Regions from separate parts of the Candidatus Clostridium eludens genome, predicted to be linked through region 1. Evidence: a T-box and tRNA genes for the amino acid it is inferred to sense, from the RefSeq annotation. Region 1 holds a T-box; the other holds one or more tRNA genes.

Region 1 (11,233 bases):
ATCATTCCATCTTTTAATTCTTGAGCAGCTCTTTTAGCTATTTTATTTTTTATATTCATTCATAATCCCCCTATCAAAATATCATTTGAACTTATATATCCTATTCCACATTTGCCTCATCTTATACTGATACTGCTCATAACTATATCCCACACATATTGCATTAATAAAAATTCCAGGAGTCTGTATCTCCTCTGGACTGATCTCTCCAGTTTCCACTATTTCTTCAACTTCGGCTATTGTAATATCTGCAGCTGCTGCCATTATTGGGCTGGCATTAGGTGTACCTCTATAAACAAGATTCCCCATCTTGTCCGATTTCTGCGCTTTAATTATAGCTATGTCCGCTTTTAAAGGAGTTTCTAACAAATACTCTTTTCCCTCTACTTTTATTATTCTCTTACCTTTTTCTATTAATGTACCTACTCCCACAGGTGTTAAAATACCTCCTAATCCTGCTGCAGCGCAGCGCACTTTTTCAATAAAAGTTCCTAAAGGATAGTACTCAACTTCAAGCTTATCTTCTATATACTGTTTTACTGCAGTTGGGTTGGTTCCTATATGAGAACCTATAAATTTCTTTACAAGCCCATGATCAAAAAGCAGCCCTATATCGAATCCTCCCCCTGGAAATGAGTTTGTTGAGGATATAAGTGTTAACTCACTTATTTGAAGCTCCACCAGCTTATCCACTGCCATTAATGGTGTATTACTTCCCAAGAATCCCCCAAACATAACACTTGATCCATTTTTTACATATTTTTTTATTGCTTCTTTAATTTCTAGAATTTCTGACATTTTCATATTGTCCCCCCTTATAATACACGTTAATCTTAGCTCATAGTAATTATTTTCCACAACATATGTTCCATATCATTTTATTGCAAATAAATACTATCTGTCAACAAATGGGTATATTCCATGTTAGCAATGGCAGTCTTAGGATAAGTTAGATAACATATAAAGATAAATATTAGTATAAATGATAAAATAGCTGCAAATAATGCAGCTATTAGAAATTATATATTAAGCTTTAAAAACAACTTCCTCCTATAAATTCTCTTAAGATAGAATTATCAGGAACAAATTTTATATCTACAGATTTAAAAAAATGGAGAAAACTTTTAAGTCTTGATGATTCATAGTATACAGGGCTGGAATTTTTTATTTTTAATAATTCTTCCAAGGCATAATCTTTTAATACACAAAGCTCATACACTAGGGTAGAATTAAACATAACATCAGCATTTTCCTGAAATACAAATATATTCTTCTCTTCTCCCCTCTTTATAGAAGGCCACATCTTCAATGTATCTTCCCCGCTGAATCCCCTATAAAGACGATCCCTGACAATTCTCCTTATTATTCTCACATCGGTGGTAGCTATTCTATTGTGATTATCTACATTCAACTGGGTGAGAGCACTTATATATATCTTAAACTTATTTTTGGCCAGTATAGCAGAAGTCAACATTTCATTTAATCCATGTATTCCTTCAACTATAATTACGCCATTAGCTGGAAGCCTTGCCTTTTTACCGCTCCACCTTCTCATTCCTTTTATAAAGTCGAATGATGGAATCTCAATTTCCTTTCCCTCCATAAGAGATTCTAAATGTCTATTAAAAAGCTTTATATCTATAGCATGTATAGATTCGAAATCATAATTCCCATTTTCATCTCTAGGAGTATGTTCTCTATCTACAAAATAATCATCTAGTGAAATTGGAATTGGCCTAATGGCATTTACCCTTAGTTGTATTGAAAGTCTTCTTGCAAAGGTAGTTTTCCCTGAAGAACTTGGCCCTGCAATTAATACAATTTTTACATCTTTTCTTGCAGTTATCATGTCCGCTATATATGCAATTTTCTTTTCATGAAGGGCTTCTGCCACTCTTATCATACTTACAATTTCTTTACTCTCTACTATATCGTTTAAAGAACCTACATCACCTACATCTAATATATTACCCCATTGTTCAGTTTCATAAAATATTTTACTTAACTTTTTATATTCCATAAACTCAGGTAAATTACAAGGATCCGACTCTATAGGATATCTAAGCACAAATCCTGGTTCATAATACATTAAGTCATATAATTTCAATATCCCTGTAGAAAATGCCATAGAGCCATAAAAATAATCATATCTTCCATCTAATTCATATAATTTTACTTTTTCTCCATCTATATGCTTTAAAAGTCTAACTTTATCTTCCATATTATAACTCTTAAAAATCTCTATAGCTTCTTCTTTTTTCATCTCTATCTTCTTTATGTATATATCTTTTTTTATTATCTCATCCATTTTGTTCTTTATAAGTTTTATATCTTCACTGGAAAGTGGAGTATCTTTATGGATCTCCCCAAATATACCTTTACTTAGTGAATGTTCTATAGTAACTTTAGCTTCTGGAAATAAATCATATACAGATTTAATGAGTACAAATTGAAGTGTCCTTACATAAGCTTTATTGCCTAAGTTATCTTTTATGTTTACAATTTCAAAAGTTCCAGATTCATTCAGTAAATTAGTAAATTCAAAATATTTCCCGTTTACCCTAGCTAATACTACTGGTATATTTTGAGTAGGATAATTATTTTTAAATATTTTATATAAGCTAGTTCCATACTTGACTAGTATATCTTTGCTATTTAGTTTAAGTTTCAACATATTGTCTTGTTCTTTTTGTTGAAAATCGTCAATATCTTCAATCTTTAATTCAATCTCTTCATTGCTCATATAAATTTCAACTCCTTTAGTAATATTATTATACTTTATATTTAACCGAAAATGTGCTAATTCTACTTATAATTTTCTATGTTAAATGTAAAAATATAATTATCCATAAAAATTTTCAGAACAAAAATTTATAATTTTAGAAGGTGATGTCTTATGTTTACAATACTCTTTAGAACCATCATTTTATATTTACTAGTTGTAATATCTATGCGCCTTATGGGTAAAAAGCAGATAGGTGAAATGGAACCTTTCGAATTAGCTATAGCAATAATGATATCAGAATTGGCTTCTCTTCCAATGCAAGATACCAGAATTTCTATAACTCATGGAATAATTCCTATAATAACACTTTTAACCTTACAGACTTTAATGGCACTATTCCAACTAAAAAGTGAAAAAATGAGATTATTATTCAATGGTAAACCCAGCATATTAATTGAAAAAGGTACCTTAAACGTAAAAGAACTAAAAAATGAAAAATTTAACCTAAACGATTTAATGGAAGAGCTTAGAATGCAAGGATACTATAATTTATCTGATATAGAATATGCAATACTTGAAACCAGCGGTCAACTTTCAATTATTCCCAAAACAGAACTTGCCCCTGTAACTAGGGCAGATTTAAAAATAAAATCTCCCCAGGATACTTTACCCATAACTCTTGTATTAGACGGAAAAATAAACTCAAGAAATTTAATTAGAGCAAATAAAAATGAAGATTGGCTTTACCAGATGCTGAAAAAAAATAGTATTTACTCTATAAAAGACATATTAATAGCTCTTCTGGATTCAAAAGGAAAATTTTATTATCAGTTAAAAGAAAAAAGTAACTAGGATGTGATTAAATGAAAAGTACAATAGTATCTTTTTCTATATTTATTTTAATGTTATTTTCTATAATATTTTCTATACACTATTTAAACAGCATGTGTGCAAAATTACAAAATTTAAATATGAAAATAGAGCAAGCCGTTGAATCAAATGATTGGGATAAGTCTTATAAAAATTCTGAAGAACTTACGGCAGAATGGAAAAAATATTCTCCAAGATTGTCTATTTTTTCAAACAATAATGAAATCGATGATATTAATAACGAACTTTCAAAACTTATGCAGCACATAACATATAAAAGCAAAGAAGAATCCTTGATATCTATAAGTATAATAAAAAATTCAATTTATGGTATACTTGAGATGCAGCAACTAAACATGCATAATTTATTCTAATGATTTAATTTATGACATTTACAAATAAAACTGCATAAAATTTACTAATAAATACAAGTATATTCATATTGTAGTAAAAATAAAATATTTATGTTATACTATAAGTGTATATTTCATATACTTATAGTACTGTATTAAGTATATAGCATATACTTAATACAGTATCAGCATGATTATTAAATTAAAAATTTTTTTAAAATTAAATTGTAGAAAATAATAAATAGTAAGGTATAATTGAAATTGGAATTAATTATTAATAATACTAGTATTTAAAATCCTATTATGAATATATGTATTTTAACATAAAATATTTTATTATTGAAAGGGTGGAATAGGAAATGGCGTTAGTTACTACTAAAAAAATGTTTGAAAAGGCTTACAAAGGACATTACTCAATAGGTGCTTTTAACATTAATAATATGGAAATAATTCAAGGTGTTGTAAACGGAGCTAAAGCTAAAAACTCTGCTGTTATTCTCCAATGTTCAGCAAGTGCAATAAAATATGCAGGACCAAAATATCTAAAAGCTATGGTAGATGCTGCTGTAGAAGAAACTGGAATAGATATTGCCCTTCATCTAGATCATGGTCCTGATTTTGAAGCTGTAAAATTATGTATAGAAACAGGATTTACATCTGTTATGTTTGATGGTTCACATTTAGACTATGAGGATAATGTATTACAAACTAAACAAGTGGTAGAATATTCTCATTCTCACGGAGTAGTAGTAGAAGCAGAACTTGGTGTACTTGCAGGAGTTGAAGATGAAGTATCCGCCTCATCTCATATATATACAGATCCAGAACAAGCAGTAGATTTTGTAAATAGAACTGGCGTAGATTCTTTAGCTATAGCTATAGGTACTTCCCACGGAGCTTTCAAATTTCCGCCAAATTTCAAACCAAAATTGAGATTTGATATATTAGAAAAAATACAAGAAAACTTACCAAACTTCCCTATTGTCCTCCATGGTGCTTCAGCCGTGGATCCACAAGCAGTGGAAACTTGCAATAAGTATGGCGGAAATATAGCTGGTGCTAAAGGAATCCCTATAGATATGCTTAGAAAAGCTTCTAGCATGGCTGTATGTAAAATAAACATGGATACAGACTTAAGATTGAGTATGACTGCAGCCATAAGAAAAGTCTTTGGAGATAGTCCAAAAGTTTTCGATCCAAGAAAGTATTTAGGTGCTGGAAGAGATGCTGTACAAAAAGTAGTTGAAGATAAAATAGATAATGTTTTAGGTTCGGCAAATTCCTTAGAATAATAACCTTTTAAGAGACTTTCCTCAAATTGGGGAAAGTTTCTTATTTTTTACTAATATCTTATCTAAAGAAGCTTAAAATTTTTTCACAATTTTATTTTATTAAATTAATTATGCTAACTCACTTTTATGGTATAATGCAAAATAAGTAGTTTTGTAAATGGAGTGAAACCTTATGAAAGAATATGAAACAAGAATAATACAAATAGATCCTGAAAACATACGGACTAGACTTAAAAAAGTAAATGCTTTAAAGGTTAAAATGGAAAATCAAATAAATAACATATATGACTTTGAAGACAGAACATTGCTAAAAAATAAAGGTTATGCCAGAATAAGAATTGTAGAAGATTTAATGCATAATTCTACTCACTTTTATATGACTACTAAAAAACTTTTGTGCCAGAATAAATATAAAATAATGGAAGAAAACGAAACAGAAATATTAAATATAGAAGCAGGCAAAAAAATTTTTGAATCTTTAGGGCTAAAACTATTACAATCCATAAAGAAATACAGAGAAAGTTATAAATACAAGCATAGTTTAATTGAAATAGACATAAACGAAACATCCTTCTGTCCGTTTCCTTATTTAGAAATAGAATCAACAAATGACCATGAACTGCATGAAATAGTACACTTACTGGGTTATTCTCTGGATGATACCACATCAGAAACCATATATGAAATATTAGGTAAAAATATACAAGGATAGGAAATTTATATGTTTGGTTATGTAACACCATGTAAAATGGAACTTAAGATAAAAGATTATGAAAAATTCAAAGCTTATTATTGCGGGCTATGTATGTCTATAAAACAAAACTCAGGAAATATACCTAGAATTTCCCTGAATTACGATATGACTTTTTTGGCCTTACTTTTAGATTCCCTTGAATATGATAAGCAAATTTACATAAAGAAAAGATGTTTACTTCATCCAATAAATAAAAAAACTGTTTTAAAGGATAATGTTCCTTTAAAATACGCAGCTTTTTGCAACATATCTCTAAGCTACTTTAAACTTTTAGATGACGTTAATGACGAAAATTCTATTAAAAGTAGAATAATATCTTTATTTTTAAAAAGATATTTAAATAATATGCCTGAAAATTTTAAAAAAACTTTTGAAATTATAAAAAACAAACTTGAAGATTTATATAAACTTGAAAAGAACTTTAAAAATAAATCCATAGACGTTTTATCTCATCCTTTTGGAGATCTTACAGGCTTTATACTAAAATCTTATGATAATGATAAAGATACTAAAGAAGACCTATACTTGCTTGGATACAACCTAGGAAAATGGATATATATTATAGACGCACTAGATGACTTAAAAAAAGATATGTCAAAAAATAAGTTTAATGCTATAAATACCTGTTTTAATAATAAAAACTTGTGTTATGAAAATTTTATAATAGAAATAACACCTAGAATAGATTTTATTTTAGGAACTTGCGCTGCACAATGTATAAATATTTTCAACAAACTTCCTATAAAAAAGAATAAAGAATTACTTTATAATATACTGCAATATGGACTTTTAGATAAAATGGATAGAGTATTTAAAAGGGGTGTTTATAAAAATGAAAAATCCATATGAAATATTAGAAATAAATGAAAATGCTTCAACAGATGAAATAAAAAAAGCTTATAGAACTCTGGCAAAAAGATATCATCCTGACCAATACGGTAATAACCCTCTAAAGGATTTAGCTGAGGATAAAATGAGAGAAATAAATGAGGCTTACGATTATTTAATGAAAAACTCACCAAAAAATACATATAACAGCAGCAAAACTGACCATGGCTATAGTAATTCTAATTCTTCAATTTATCAATCTGTAGAAAATGACATTTATAATGGTAACATTAAAAATGCAGAATCAGTACTTATGGGAATTAATACAAGAGATGCCGAGTGGCATTATCTTATGGGAATTTTAAATATGAGAAGATCCTGGTACAATGACGCTTATAATAATTTAACTACTGCTTGTAATCTTGAACCTAATAATTTTAAGTATCAAAGCGCATTAAATAAACTAAGAGGAATGAATAACTCTTACAGACAACCTTATTATGACACCAGAAGAAGAGATTCTGACATATGCAATATTTGTGCCACTTTATATTGCCTGGACTGCCTTTGCGATTGCGGAGATTGCGGAGGCTGTTAATTGAAGGAAGAAGGGATGAGTTTTCAGTATGGTTAAAAATTCAAATACTACCTCTTATATAGCCAAAGGAGGTCTTTTAACTACAATAGGAGTTATTTTAGTGTATTTAAGCGGGATAGTTCCTATAAACAAAGCTTATCTATTAGCTTTATCTTCATTTATTATACCTTTAGCTGTAATAATTACAAATGAAAAAAATGCTGTAGCGGTTTATATGTCAACTTCCTTATTATCTATCTTAATATGTGGATTAAAATTAACAGTACTATCCTATGTGGTATTTTTTGGGCTTTACGGATTAGCTAAATACCACATAGAGAAGCTTAGAAAACTTCCTATTGAAATTATATTAAAATTAGTGTTTTTCAATTTATGCTTACTAATATTATTCTTATTATATAGTCTATTTTTCCCTGGACTTTTAAAAATAAAAGTCCATTTATATTTAATTATAATAGTTACACAAATAGTATTTTTAATATATGATTACTTATTGACTTTATTTATAAATTATATTAACAAGTATATATTAAAAGCTCTGAAATAATTTATAATTTATGAAAATGAAACTATTGACATATAAATTTATGATGATATAATATTTAGTGTTGAGATTCACATAATATTGCCCATTCGCCAAATGGTAAGGCACCTGTCTCTGGAACAGGCATCTGTTGGTTCGAATCCAGCATGGGCAGCCAAAAGAGGACTCTTATTTTACGGGTTCTCTTTTAAAATAACTTTTAAACTACAATAATTAGTAAAATTTTTAAAAAAAATTATATTTATATACAGACTTATACAAATTAATTCTTGACAAAAAGTTAATTAATGTTATAAAATGTAAAATAATTCAATACTTAGCTTTGAAGAAGGAATAGTAGTATTTATATCACCAAAGAGAGCTGTTGCAAGGTGAAAAACAGCGTGAACAGAATATGAACTCACCTTAAGAGCTTATCTGAAAAAATCAGATACGGTAAAAACCGTTATTTATTTGAGGGAAATCAATTTTATTGATTTAATTAGAGTGGTACCGCGGAAAATAGCTTTTTCGTCTCTTATATTTTAAGAGATGAAAAGCTTTTTTATATTCTAAAACTATACTGAAATAAAAAAATGTGGAAGTCCAACTAAAGATTATTAGAAAACTACTGTTTCTTATCAGATCTGTTTAATTCATAAAATCACAAGTAAAGGAGAAAATATCATGTACAGTACTAAAACAGATAAAAAATGGCAAAACAAATGGGAACAAACAAATATTTATACATTTGATGAAAAAAAATCAGATAAAAAATTATATACTTTAGAAATGTTTTCTTATCCTTCTGGGAGCAACCTCCACGCCGGTCACTGGTTCAACTATGCCCCTGTGGATTCCTGGGCAAGAATGAAAAGAATGCAGGGATACAATGTATTCCAGCCAATGGGATTTGATGCCTTTGGCCTTCCAGCTGAAAACTATGCTATAAAAACCGGCATACACCCAAAAGATTCTACTGAAAAAAATATTGATACTATGGAAAAACAACTTAAATCTATGGGAGCTATGTTTAATTGGGAAAATGAAGTCGTCACCTGCCGTCCTGATTATTATAAATGGAATCAGTGGTTATTTTTACAATTATACAATCATGGATTAGCTTATAGAAAAAATGCCCCTGTAAACTGGTGTCCCAGCTGTAATACAGTACTTGCCAACGAACAAGTAAAAGAAGGCGAATGTGAACGCTGTAGTACGGAAGTCACAAAAAAAGATTTAACACAATGGTTCTTTAAAATTACAGATTACACTGAAGAATTACTTAAGGATCTTGACAACATAGATTGGCCGGAAAAAACAAAAGCTATGCAAAGACACTGGATAGGTAAATCCACAGGTACAGATGTAACTTTTAAAGTAGTAGATTCTGACATAGAATTCAATGTATTTACTACCAGAGTTGATACCTTATTTGGTGTTACCTACGTAGTTATATCTCCTGAAAACAATCTAGTGGACAGTATAACCAAAGAAGAGTATAAGGACGAAGTAGAAAAATACAGAGAAGCTGCTAAAAAGCAAACTGAAATTGAAAGGCAATCAATTACCAGAGAAAAAACAGGTATATTTACTGGTTCTTACGCTATAAATCCTATAAACGGAAGAAAAGTCCCTATATGGATAGGAGACTATGTGCTGAATACCTACGGCACAGGTGCTGTAATGGCAGTTCCAGCTCATGATGAAAGAGATTTTGAATTTGCTTCAAAATATAAATTACCTATTGAAAGAGTCATAGAAGGCGGTTCCTCTCTTCCACATATAGAATATGGAAAAATGATAAACAGCGATAAATTTAATGGATTATATACTCCAGAGGGAAAAGAAGCCGTAACTAAAGAATTAGAGAATATGGGTATAGGTTCCGGAAAAATAAACTATAGGCTAAGGGACTGGCTTGTATCAAGACAAAGATATTGGGGAACACCTATACCTATAATACATTGTGAAAAATGTGGTACAGTTCCCGTACCAGAAAATGACCTGCCAGTTGAACTTCCTTACGATGTACAATTTTCTCCTGATGGAAAATCTCCTTTGCTAAAATCAGAAGAGTTTATGAACACCACATGTCCTAGTTGTGGTGGACCTGCTAAAAGAGAAGCTGATACATTAGATACCTTTGTGTGTTCTTCCTGGTATTATTTAAGGTATGCTGATAATAAAAATACTGAAAAACCTTTTGACAAAGATAAAATAAATAAGATTCTCCCTGTAGATATGTATGTAGGTGGTCCAGAACATGCATGCATGCACCTTTTATATGCTAGATTTATCACCAAAGCACTTAGGGACATGGGTTTTTTAAGTTTTGATGAGCCTTTTTTATCCTTGAGGCATCAAGGCTTAATACTTGGACCTGATGGACAAAAAATGAGTAAATCTAAAGGTAATACTATATCTCCAGATGACTGTATACAAAAATATGGTTCAGATGTATTTAGAATGTACCTGATGTTCGGTTTTGACTATAGTGAAGGCGGAGCCTGGAATGATGATGGAATTAAATCTATGAGCAAATTTGTAGATAGAATTGATAGAATTGTAACCATGGCAAAAGAAGTTATAAATGCTGGAGACGCTAATAAAACCATGGGTACTGCAGAAAAAGAATTAAATTATGCAAGAAATTTTTCCATAAAATCTGTATCAGAAGATGCCGGCAAGTTTCAATTCAATACAGCCATTGCCAGAATTATGGAATTCACAAATTCACTTTATAAATACATGCAGGAACATAATAAAAATACATCCTTTTTAAAAGACACTATACTTGATTTTATAAAAATAATAGCTCCTTTTGCACCTCATTTTGCAGAAGAACAATGGGAAAAACTAGGACAGAATTATTCTATATTTAACGAAAAATGGCCTGAGTTTGACCCTAAAGCTTTAATAAAAGAAGAGGTAGAAATAGCTATTCAAATAAATGGCAAAATTAAAGCTAAAGTAAATATACCTACAAATTTAAGCGATGAAGAAATAAAAGAGCTATCTCTTTCCAACGAGGATATTAAACCTTTATTGGAGGGAAAAGATATAAAGAAAGTTATAGTAGTAAAAGGAAGACTTGTAAATATAGTAATTAAACCTATTTAACCACCAGAACACTGGTGGTTTCTTTTTAAGACATATACTTTTATTATTTGTACATTCTGAGTAATTTTTCTGTGGCCCTTAATAAATTTACTAATTCAAACACTTCTCCTTCTTCTATTAATTTGTTTAGCTGACCTTGATATCTGGTTGCTTCAACTAGTTTACCC
Region 2 (11,233 bases), on a different contig from region 1:
TGCCTCGAATAGCTAGCACTGCTATGCGTCTGATGTAAGTTCTTTCAAGATTCATATGAAGCAAAACACTGCTCATAGGCAAATTCCACATGAATCTAAAAATCACTTGATACATTAAAACATTATTGGCTGAAATATAAAAAATATTCACTTAAAGTAATAATGCCTTCCGGTTTTAAATAATTATAAACAGGGGAATAAATTGTTTGCAACTATAGTAATCTGGAGGTATATTTATGAAAAAACAATCGCTTATAAAAGGTACTATTATATTAGGGGCGGCAGGGATAATAGCTAAATTTCTAGGGTTATTTTTTAGATGGCCTCTTCAAATGCTTATTGGAGACGAAGGTGTTGGGTATTATCAAATGTCTTTTCCCCTGTATATGTTTTTTATTGCGGTAGCATCAGGCATACCGGTAGCAGTGTCCAAAATGGTATCTGAAAGAAATGCTACAGGGGATTATGAAGGAGTAATTCAGGTACTTAGAAAGTCTGTACTTCTAATGTTTGTTTTAGGGACAGGTTTTACAGCTATACTTCTTATATTTTCTAACCCTATCATACATTTTTTGAAATGGGATAAAAAATCGTATTATTCCTTAGTGGCAATTGCGTTTGCACCTATGTTTATATCTATAATGAGTGCTTTCAGGGGATTTTTTCAAGGACTTCAAAATATGAATTATACTGCCATATCTCAAATTATAGAGCAAATAGGAAGAATATTGGTAGGAGTTGGACTTGCGTATTTGCTTTTGCCTAAGGGTATAGAGTATTCTGCAGGAGGGGCGGCACTGGGAGCGGCAGCAGGGGGGATCTTTGGAGGAGTATATTTGATAATCAAATATATTTATGTAAGAAGACAAATAAGTGTATTTAAAGTATCAGACAATAAAGATATATTAACTAAATTACTGTATATAGCAGTTCCTGTATCTTTAGGAGCAGCTGTAAGCAGTATAATGAGTCTTATAGACTCAGCTCTGGTGCCGCAGAAATTATTAGAAGCAGGATTTACATATAGGGATGCTGCCATATTATATGGGCAACTTACGGGAAAAGCCTTTATATTAATAAATGTGCCTCTCACACTATCTGCTGCGTTATGTGCTTCTTTAATGCCTATAATTGCAGAATCACATGTATTAAACAAAAAAGCTGATGTTATAAATAAGGTGGATTTATCCTTTAGACTTTCTACTGTAATTGGATTTCCATCTGTGTTAGGATTATATACTCTGGCATATCCAATTTTAAATCTGATATTTCCAGGTCAATCTGCTGGGTTTGAAATACTTCAGTATTCAGCCATATGTATTCCATTTATAATATTGGTGCAAACATCTACGGCTATATTACAAGGGGTAGGGTATTATATTAGACCAGTACTTAATTTGGGGGTAGGATGTGTTGTGAAAATAATTATAACTTTATTTATGGTACCTGTGCCTTCCGTAAATATTTATGGAGCTATTATAGGAAGCATAGCTGGATATGCTATAACATGTATTTTAAATATAATATTTTTAAGTAGAAATCTGAGGATAAATATAAATTATTTTCAAACTATGGTTAAGCCAGCATTTGCTTCCTTATTTATGATAGTATCTGTTGTAATTATCTATTGTTATGTCTATAATTATACCATGAGTAGCAGAATAGCTTGTTTTCTAGCTATTATTTCAGGTTTAATTATATATATTCCGCTTATAGTTGTATTTAGGATATTTAAATATAGTTATATAAAAAGTAGATTTTTAAAAAGATAAAGGAGAGATTACAATTGATTAAAATAGTGGGTTTAGGTCCTGGTTCGGTGGATTCCCTCACCATTGGTACTATTGATATACTTAAGAATACAGATAAAATTTATTTAAGGACAGAAAAACATCCTACTGTAAATTATTTAAAACAATTAGATATTAATTTTGAAACTTATGATTATATATATGATAAAGAAGAAAAATTTGAAGACGTATATAATTGTATTGCACAAGATCTAGTATGTAAGGAAAGGAAATTCAAACAAATAGTTTATGCAGTACCAGGGCATCCTTTGGTAGCGGAAAAATCTGTTATGTTATTGTTAAATTTGTGTAAAGAACAATCTATAGATGTACAAATAATACCTTCAGTTAGTTTTATAGATGTTATTATGGAAAGGTTAAAAATAGATATAGTTGAAGGAGTAAAGATAATAGATGCTTTTGATATAAAGAATCATTTGATGGATAAAAGAGCGGCAATAATAATAACCCAGGTATATGATAGACTAATTGCTTCTGAGGTGAAATTAGCCCTTATGAATTATTATAAAGATGATACATATATATATTTTATAAGGGCTGCAGGGGTAAGAGAAGTTGAAAGTATAAGAAAAATTAAATTATATGAGCTAGATAGACAAACTGACATAGATTATTTAACTTCAATTTATGTACCTAAAAGTTTAGAAATTACATATGATTTGAAGGATTTATTAGATATAATGGAGAAATTAAGGAGTGAAACAGGATGTCCATGGGACAAAGAACAGGATCATGATAGCTTAAAAAAATATCTTATAGAGGAAAGTTATGAGGTTATAGAATCTATAGAGGAAAAAAATGATATAAAATTGGTAGAGGAGTTAGGCGATGTATTACTACAGGTAATTTTTCATTGCCAAATAGCAAAAGAAGAAGGATTTTTTAATATTAATGATGTGATTAGAGCTATATGTGATAAAATGGTAAAGAGACATCCACATGTATTTGGAAATATGGAAATTAACAATTCTAAGGAGGTGCTAATAAGCTGGGATAAAATAAAGAAAAAAGAACAAGGGTTAAAAACATATACAGATGAACTGAAGCATGTTGCTAAAACTTTGCCGGCTTTGATGAGAGCTTGTAAGGTTCAAGAGAAAGCTGCAAAGGTAGGTTTTGACTGGGAAAAGGTTGAATATGCCTTAGATAAGGTGCTAGAAGAATATTATGAAGTCAAAGACGTATATAAAGGCGAACAAAAGGTAAAAATACTAGAAGAAATAGGGGATTTAATATTTGCAAGCGTAAATGTTGCAAGATTCCTTGACATTGACCCCGAGTTTGCATTAAATTATACTATAGAGAAATTTATAAGCCGTTTTGCATATATAGAGGAAAATGCTAGAGCTCATGGTCTGGATATGACAAGTATGACATTAGATGAAATGGATGAACTTTGGGAAGAAGCTAAAAATAAGTTTTAAATACTTTGTATAAAAAAGAAGGAATTTTTGATTGCGTATAGAATATGCTAATATGCCTATATAAAAGCATTCTTAAGTAAATCATTAAGTGACCATAGCTCTAAGATATATACAAATATACATAGTAAATGTTAAAAATATTTCTTGTGTATTATCTAAATGTATTTAAGGTTCATCCAGTGACTTTGTAATATGATATTCCGAAAATAATACAGATGTATTTAAAATAGGTATTCTCAGTGTATAATTGATAATAAATGTTAGTTATCACAAGATATAGGGATGAGCCTGTATTTGTTGGTTAGATTAAACTTTAGTTAAAAATTTTAATTTAAGAATAACCAAAGCTTCGTTTATAGTATAGGTATGTATATTTGTGTACTTTTATCTATAAAAATAAGAGGAGGTAAGAAAGATGAATAAGTCAGAATTAATTGTTGGTATAGCAGAAAAATCTAAATTAACGAAAAAAGATGCAGAAGCAGCTTTAAAAGGGTTTATAGAAAGTGTAGAGGAGACGTTGGAAAGAGGAGAAAAAGTTCAACTAGTAGGATTCGGAACATTTGAAACAAGAAAAAGGGCTGCAAGAATTGGAAGAAATCCAAGGACTAAAGAAGAAATAACTATACCAGAATCAACAGTTCCTGTATTTAAAGCTGGGAAAGAATTTAGGGAGAAAGTAAATAAATAAGTATATTTTGTACGAAAAGCCTGGATGGAAATCTAGGTTTTTCGTTTTCAATATGTAAAAAATAAGTAGCAAGTCAAACATGCATTAATTGGAGGAATTAATATGAGATTGGATAAATATCTTAAAGTGTCTAGAATAATAAAAAGAAGAACCATAGCAAAAGAAGCATGTGAGGGAGGGCGAGTTAGTATAAATGACAAAATAGCCAAACCTAGTACAGAAGTTAAAGAGGGAGATATAATAGAAATTAAATATGCAAATAAGACCTTAAAGGCAAAAATTTTAGGCATTCAAAATCATGTTAAGAAAGAGGATGTTCAAGATATGTATGAAATAATCTCAAATTAAGAATATATAGTAATATAATTCTTTTTAGCCGCATATATTATTATATGTGGAGGGGATGTTTTATGGAGAAAAAGGAAATAAATATGGAAGATAAAAAAAGTCTATTGAGTCTTGAAGGTAGAAGAAAGCTGATACTGACTGGTATTATTGAAGTAGTAAGTTTTAATGAAGACCAAATAGTTTTAAATACTAATCTTGGAACCCTCAATATAAAAGGAAAAGCTTTAAAAATGAACAAGCTAGATGTACAAAACGGTGATGTCATTATAATAGGAGTTATAAATTCCTGTGCATATACAAGTAGTGAACCTAAGAAAAAAAGGCAAAATTTAATATCGAGAATATTTAAATAATAAAAGTATGGATTTATAAATAAAAGGTATAATTGATTAGGAAAGGGTTATTATGATTATATCAATAGGAGAGCAGATTCGACTTATAATATTTAGTATCATGGCAGGAATAATAACCGGGATATTGTTTGATTTTTATAGGTTAATACGAGGATTTTCCAATTTGAGTAAAATAATAATATTCATAGAAGATACGTTGTTTTGGATATTTGCAGCTATAATTGTATTTGTGTTTTTACTTTATACTAATTATGCTTATATGGGAATGTACGCATATGTTTTACTAGCTGTAGGCATATATATATATATGAAATTTTTTAGTAATGTGTTCGTAAAATTTCATCAAAAATTGTTTAAAGTATTGGGAAGAGCTTTTAGGATAATTATAAATATATTAGCATATCCTTTTCAGTATGTTATTTATAGTATTGCAAGAAAAAATAAAAAAAATTATAAAAATTAACTTGAAGAAAATTAAAAATCAAATTACAATATAAGTATAGTACTATCCAGATGATATATTGGGTAATGTTGTGAGAAAGAATGTGTACAGTAAGTAGTTGAAACTATAGGAAACTGGTGATTATTAATGAAAATAAAAATTAAATGGAAAAATATAATTTTTTTATTAATAATTATATACATGGTATATATTTTTATAAATCAACAAATTACTATGATTAATATAAGAAAACAAATTGCTGAGAGAAAACTTGAACAGATGAGGATAAAAGATAAAAATCAAAAATTACAGGATGAAATTAAGATGTCTACATCTAATACTTACATAGAAAAGTTAGCTAGAGAAAAATTAGGTCTTATTAATGAAGGTGAAACTCCTGTAATAGACAAAAAAAACTAATAGTCATTTATACTATAATAAATAATAAAAGTAGACTTTATATATGTCTACAGAAATTATGGAGGATAAATTATTGTGGAAGCAGGAAAAATTTCTGGGAGAGATCCAAGAAGTCCTACTCTGATGGTAGAGAAAAAGATTATATTATATAGTATTATTTTTAAGGAGGAGTCTTTTTAATATGACCTTAAAGGCAGGAAGCATACTAGAGGGTACAGTAATTAATATTACCAGTTTTGGAGCTTTTGTAGATGTCAATGGTAAAACTGGATTAGTGCATATATCTGAAGTGTCAGATACTTATGTTAAAAATATAAGAGATTATTTGAAGGAAAAGGATAAGATAAGGGTTAAAATAATTTCTATTGATGATAATGGTAAGATAAGTTTATCTATGAAGCAAGCTGAAAAGGATAAAAAGAGCTTAAGACCCCAGGAAATAGATTGGCAAAAGGAAAAAAGCAGGAATAATCAAGGTAGTTTCGAAGATAGATTATCTAAATTCTTAAAGGATAGTGAAGAGAGATTTCAAGATATTAAAAAGCATCAAGATTCAAAGGGTAAGGGGTATAAAAAGTCATCTAACTATTAATAAGATGTGCTAAAGAGGCTGCGGCAGCCTCTTTATTATTTTATGAAATTAAAAAGTTTTATAAAATGGTTGACAATAAAATATTTATCATATATAATAATTTATGTCGTCAAAGTAAGACGTTGTTGCTGGAGTGGCGGAACAGGCAGACGCACAGGACTTAAAATCCTGCGGGCTTTAAAACCCGTACCGGTTCGATTCCGGTCTTCAGCACCAAAATGACGCGGGGTGGAGCAGTTGGTAGCTCGTCGGGCTCATAACCCGAAGGTCGTAGGTTCAAGTCCTTCCCCCGCAACCAAATTCTATATGAGGCGGAATAGCTCAGTTGGCTAGAGCATTCGGTTCATACCCGAAGTGTCGTAGGTTCAATTCCTATTTCCGCTACCAATGTCATTAAAACTAGCTGGAGTGGCGGAACAGGCAGACGCACAGGACTTAAAATCCTGCGGGCTTTAAAACCCGTACCGGTTCGATTCCGGTCTTCAGCACCAAAATTGACGCGGGGTGGAGCAGTTGGTAGCTCGTCGGGCTCATAACCCGAAGGTCGTAGGTTCAAGTCCTTCCCCCGCAACCAAAATTACATATAAGGCGGAATAGCTCAGTTGGCTAGAGCATTCGGTTCATACCCGAAGTGTCGTAGGTTCGATTCCTATTTCCGCTACCAGAAGCTTGCAAGTTTTTTGCAAGCTTTTTTTATGATTTCAAAATATTTGAGTTTTATAGGTAAAATATTCCACAATGTTCAAAATTTTATGGATTCTATATAAAAAATATAAGCTTATTTTTATTAATGTAATTATATAAAGTAAAAACTGAGAAAAACATAGAAATTATTGTCCTAAAAAAAATATACTATCATTTCACTTTATGACATTTATTTCCAGAAATTACTGGTATAATTATTAACAGTAATTTTATAAGGTGGGTGGTATAATGCAATATGGAGCAGAGGTTTTTACTTATCAAAGAACAGAAAAGTCAAAGGGTGAAGAAAAAAAACACAAATCTGAACAATTGAGAAATACAATAAAAATGATATTTTATTGTTTATCTGGATTTTTAGTAGCAAGGGTTATGATGGTAAATCTCATGGCTCCTTTTGGAATAGCTTTTTTTATATCTATGGCTTTATGTGAAAGAAAAAAACCGGCATTGGCAGCGGGAGTCGGTACACTACTTGGATATGTTTCGATATATGGAAATGTAAAATATCTTCCATCATATTGTATAGTAACTGTTACATTGACGTCTCTAAATTATATATTCAATGATATTGCTAAGGTTAAAAAACTAATTTTGCTATTTTCCTTCACGTTTTTAGAATTTTTAGCTTATAAGTTTTTCATAGTTAAATTTTCACTGGGGGTAGCTGCATTTAATTCTATGTTTGAAGTTATGTGTATATTCCCATTATATTTTATTATTAATTATTCTATAATATGTTTTAATCAATTAAAAACCAGACACTTGTATAGTAGTGAAGAGATAATTAGTATGTCTATAACTACCTCTTTAATTATAGCCGGAACTTGGGGTACAGTTATTCAAGGGCTATCTGTCAGAAATATAATAGCGCTAACTTTTATACTTATATTAGGTTATGTAAAAGGAAGTGCCTCAGGTGCTGCAGGGGGTATAGCTATGGGGGCCATAATAGGAGTGACATCTAATGATATGATGACCTATGTTTCAGTTTATGGCCTATGCGGACTTATATCAGGCTTATTTAGAGAAACAGGTAAATGGATGAGTGGTGCTGGATATATTATAGGATTTGCTGTATTAAAGATGTACTCTAATATAGGTTCACAATTTAAAATAATAGAAGTAATTATAAGTTGTATTATATATTTTATAATACCGCAAAATATATATAGAAGAATGGAACTAGAATTAGATTGGCAGAAAAAGCAGGAGCGTTTAAAAGAAAATTATGCAGATAAAATTAAGTCTATTTTTATGCATAGGCTTGATAGTTTTTCTCATGTGCTAACTGACATATCTTCTGTTCTTTCTAGATTAGCTAATAATGATAAACTTACTATGAAAAATAAAAGTAGTGCCCTTGTAGAAAATTTGGCAGATAGAGTTTGTTCTAGCTGTGATATGAATAATATGTGTTGGAGGAGAGAAACCTTTTATACATATAATGCATTTCTAGAATTAATACAAAATTACCAGGATAATAAAAAGTATATTCCTGAGGAATTGCAGAAAAAATGCACCAGGAGAACCCTGCTTTTAAAGAATACCAGAGAAATTGTGAATAATTACATTGTAAATGAAGTATGGAGAAGCAGGCTGGGGGAATGTAGAGAATTGCTGGCATCCCAGATAGGGAATATGGGAAGGACTGTAGGTGAGATAGTACAGGATTTAAGTTCGGACATAAGATTTAATCCATCAGTAGAAAATAATATACGAAGAATTCTAAATAAAAATAATATACATTATAAAGATATATTTTGTTTCAATGATAAAAATGCACACCTGGTCATAAATTTATCTATGGAGGCTTGCGGAGGGAGACAAGATTGTATTAAAAAAGTATTACCCTTAATAAACAATGTAACTGGAAAACTCATGGGATTAAGTAAGGATAACTGTGATATAAATTTTTCATCTAATAGTTGTAATATAGCTTTTGAAGAAACTCCTAAATACCATATTATCACCCATGTAATTAGTGAATGCAAACATGGGGAAAAGTATAATGGAGATAGCTATAGTTTTGGTAAATTACCAGATGGTACTTATATGACAATAATAAGTGATGGAATGGGTTCGGGTCCTTTAGCAGGAGAAGAGAGTAATGCTGCTGTTGAACTCATAGAAAGATTTGCAAAGGCAGGTTTTAATAAAATGACTGCTATTAATACAGTGAATTCTATTATGAGTATTAAATTTGCTGAAGATGAAAAATTTTCTACATTAGATCTGAGTAGTATAAACTTGTACAAAGGAGAAGTAGATTTCATGAAAGTTGGAGCTACAGCTAGTTTTATAAAAAGGGGAGATGATATTATAATTATAAAATCAAAGACACTTCCTATAGGTATATTAGATAAGCCTGATGTAGATATAATAAGTAAGTCAGTGATAAATGGAGATTTCATAATAATGGTTAGTGATGGTATTATTGATTATAATAGTGAAGCAGCAGGAAATTTTCAATGGATGATAGAATTTTTAAGGGAGTTAGACTGCACTGAACCTAAAGATATGTGTGAGAAAATTATAAATAAGTCTAAAGAATTATCTGGAGGCAAGGTAAAAGATGATATGACAGTAATAGTAGAGAAAGTTTATACACTTTATTGACATGGATTAAAGAAACAATCAATAATCTAAAATGCAGATTTATGTTCATTTTCCATCAAAAAATACTGTATTTATGTTATAATTGGTTTGTTAAAAAATATTAATTAGATGAATAAATGAGCTGCCAATTTGTACAGTAGAAATTCATGTTATAGGAATTAAATGATGCTTAGGAAGTGTTTGTGGTGATAGAGGGCGTACTCAATACTATAGAAGAAAATAAAATGTTTAATAAAGGTGATAAGGTAATAGTAGCCGTGTCAGGAGGACCTGATTCTATGTGCTTATTACACATATTATACGTTCTACAAAAAAAATTAGGAATAACATTGTATGTAGCTCATGTAAATCACTGTTTAAGAGGCGAAGAGGGAAATAAGGATGAGGAATATGTAAAAACAGTTTGTGAAAAATTATCTATTCAATTTAAAAGTTTAAGGATAGATGTAAATCGTATTGCTAAGGAAAAAAGTATATCCTGTGAGAGTGCAGGTAGAGAAGTAAGGTATAAATTTTTTGAAGAATTTAAAAACCAGTTAAAAGCTGAAAAAATAGCTATAGCCCACAATGCTAATGATCAGGCCGAAACTGTTCTAATGAGAATTATGAGAGGAGCAGGGCTGCAGGGGTTAACCGGTATAAATCCTGTAAGAGATAATGTTTTTGTGAGACCTCTAATATGTACTACCAGAGGTGAGATTGAGAAATATTGCTATAATAATAATCTTCATCCTAGAATTGATAAAACTAATTTAGAAACTATATATTCTAGGAATAAAATAAGGTTAGAACTTATACCATATATACAGAAGAATTTTAATAAGGATATAATCACGGTATTAAATAGACTTTCAGATATAATAAAAATAGATAATGATTATTTAGATTATATTTCACAGGAAAAATTCAAAAAATATTGTGAGGTAAGGGTAGAACAGGTTATAATATTTAAAGGGGCATTTTTAGAGCAGAAAGCTATATTAGTTAGAATAATTAGACTATCACTAGAAGCTGTGTCCGGAGATTTAAAGGATATTGAAAAAGTTCATATCTTTAATATAATAGACATTCAAGGATGTTCAACTGGCAAGGACATAATGCTCCCTCATAATATATTAGTATCAAGTGATTATGGAAATATAATAGTAAGAAAGAATGTAAAGAAAGTTATTGAAAATTATGAAGTACAATATACATTAAAGCTTGGATGCAATAATATTACTGATATTAAATCTAAAATTTATATAAGTTTAATTGATTTAAAGGAATATACATATTATAAGAAGGATAGATTTATTCAGTATTTTGACTATAATAAGATAAAGGGAAATATTATATTAAGAAATAGAAGGAAGGGAGATAAATTTACACCACTTGGAATGGTTGGAAGTAAAAAATTAAAGAGTTTGTTTATAGATCTAAAGATATCTAAAAATAAAAGAGATAAAATTCCTCTAGTGTGTTTTGGGAATGAAATTGGCTGGGTTGTTGGATATAGGATAAGTGAGCTTTTTAAGGTGGATAAAAATACTAAAGATATTTTAGCTATAAAGTTTGAAAGTGAGGAACTATAACAGTATGAGTAACATAAGTGATGACATTAAAGAAATATTAATTAATAAAAATACAATTAAGAAAAAAGTGAAAGAAATAGGCAAAAAGATAAGTAAGGATTACAACGGAAAAGACTTGATGCTTGTAGGTATATTAAAAGGCTCAGTTCCCTTTATGGCAGATTTGCTTAGAGAAATAACTATTCCGTGTATTATGGATTTTATGGCGGTTTCCAGTTATGGAAGTTCTACAAAAAGTTCAGGTATTGTTAGAATAT

Evidence for each region. The T-box of region 1 lies ahead of leuS (leucine--tRNA ligase). A T-box ahead of a tRNA ligase gene usually reads a tRNA of that ligase, here a tRNA-Leu.
Region 2: it has a tRNA-Leu gene. The T-box ahead of leuS (leucine--tRNA ligase) is inferred to sense a tRNA for this amino acid. The anticodon was not compared.

Annotation. Positions count from the first base shown of each region.
Region 1 is NZ_JBJHZX010000035.1:11,079-22,311, forward strand. Features, by position in the region: gene ACJDU8_RS19140 (CoA-transferase) at 1-59, opposite strand, end outside; gene ACJDU8_RS19145 (CoA transferase subunit A) at 82-804, opposite strand; gene ACJDU8_RS19150 (nucleoside kinase) at 1,034-2,674, opposite strand; gene ACJDU8_RS19155 (YetF domain-containing protein) at 2,897-3,577, shown strand; gene ACJDU8_RS19160 (DUF4363 family protein) at 3,589-3,969, shown strand; gene fba (class II fructose-1,6-bisphosphate aldolase) at 4,308-5,240, shown strand; gene ACJDU8_RS19170 (class IV adenylate cyclase) at 5,413-5,952, shown strand; gene ACJDU8_RS19175 (DUF5685 family protein) at 5,962-6,843, shown strand; gene ACJDU8_RS19180 (J domain-containing protein) at 6,827-7,420, shown strand; gene ACJDU8_RS19185 (hypothetical protein) at 7,449-7,967, shown strand; tRNA gene ACJDU8_RS19190 (tRNA-Gln) at 8,047-8,121, shown strand; T-box leader at 8,278-8,485, shown strand; gene leuS (leucine--tRNA ligase) at 8,631-11,066, shown strand; gene yjbM (GTP diphosphokinase) at 11,110-11,233, opposite strand, start outside.
Region 2 is NZ_JBJHZX010000006.1:162,423-173,655, forward strand. Features, by position in the region: gene ACJDU8_RS06095 (putative polysaccharide biosynthesis protein) at 237-1,772, shown strand; gene yabN (bifunctional methyltransferase/pyrophosphohydrolase YabN) at 1,787-3,235, shown strand; gene ACJDU8_RS06105 (HU family DNA-binding protein) at 3,651-3,926, shown strand; gene ACJDU8_RS06110 (RNA-binding S4 domain-containing protein) at 4,029-4,274, shown strand; gene yabP (sporulation protein YabP) at 4,337-4,627, shown strand; gene yabQ (spore cortex biosynthesis protein YabQ) at 4,680-5,090, shown strand; gene ACJDU8_RS06125 (FtsB family cell division protein) at 5,217-5,489, shown strand; gene ACJDU8_RS06130 (S1 domain-containing RNA-binding protein) at 5,671-6,081, shown strand; tRNA gene ACJDU8_RS06135 (tRNA-Leu) at 6,209-6,297, shown strand; tRNA gene ACJDU8_RS06140 (tRNA-Met) at 6,304-6,379, shown strand; tRNA gene ACJDU8_RS06145 (tRNA-Met) at 6,392-6,468, shown strand; tRNA gene ACJDU8_RS06150 (tRNA-Leu) at 6,484-6,572, shown strand; tRNA gene ACJDU8_RS06155 (tRNA-Met) at 6,580-6,655, shown strand; tRNA gene ACJDU8_RS06160 (tRNA-Met) at 6,669-6,745, shown strand; gene spoIIE (stage II sporulation protein E) at 7,015-9,402, shown strand; gene tilS (tRNA lysidine(34) synthetase TilS) at 9,588-10,976, shown strand; gene hpt (hypoxanthine phosphoribosyltransferase) at 10,981-11,233, shown strand, end outside.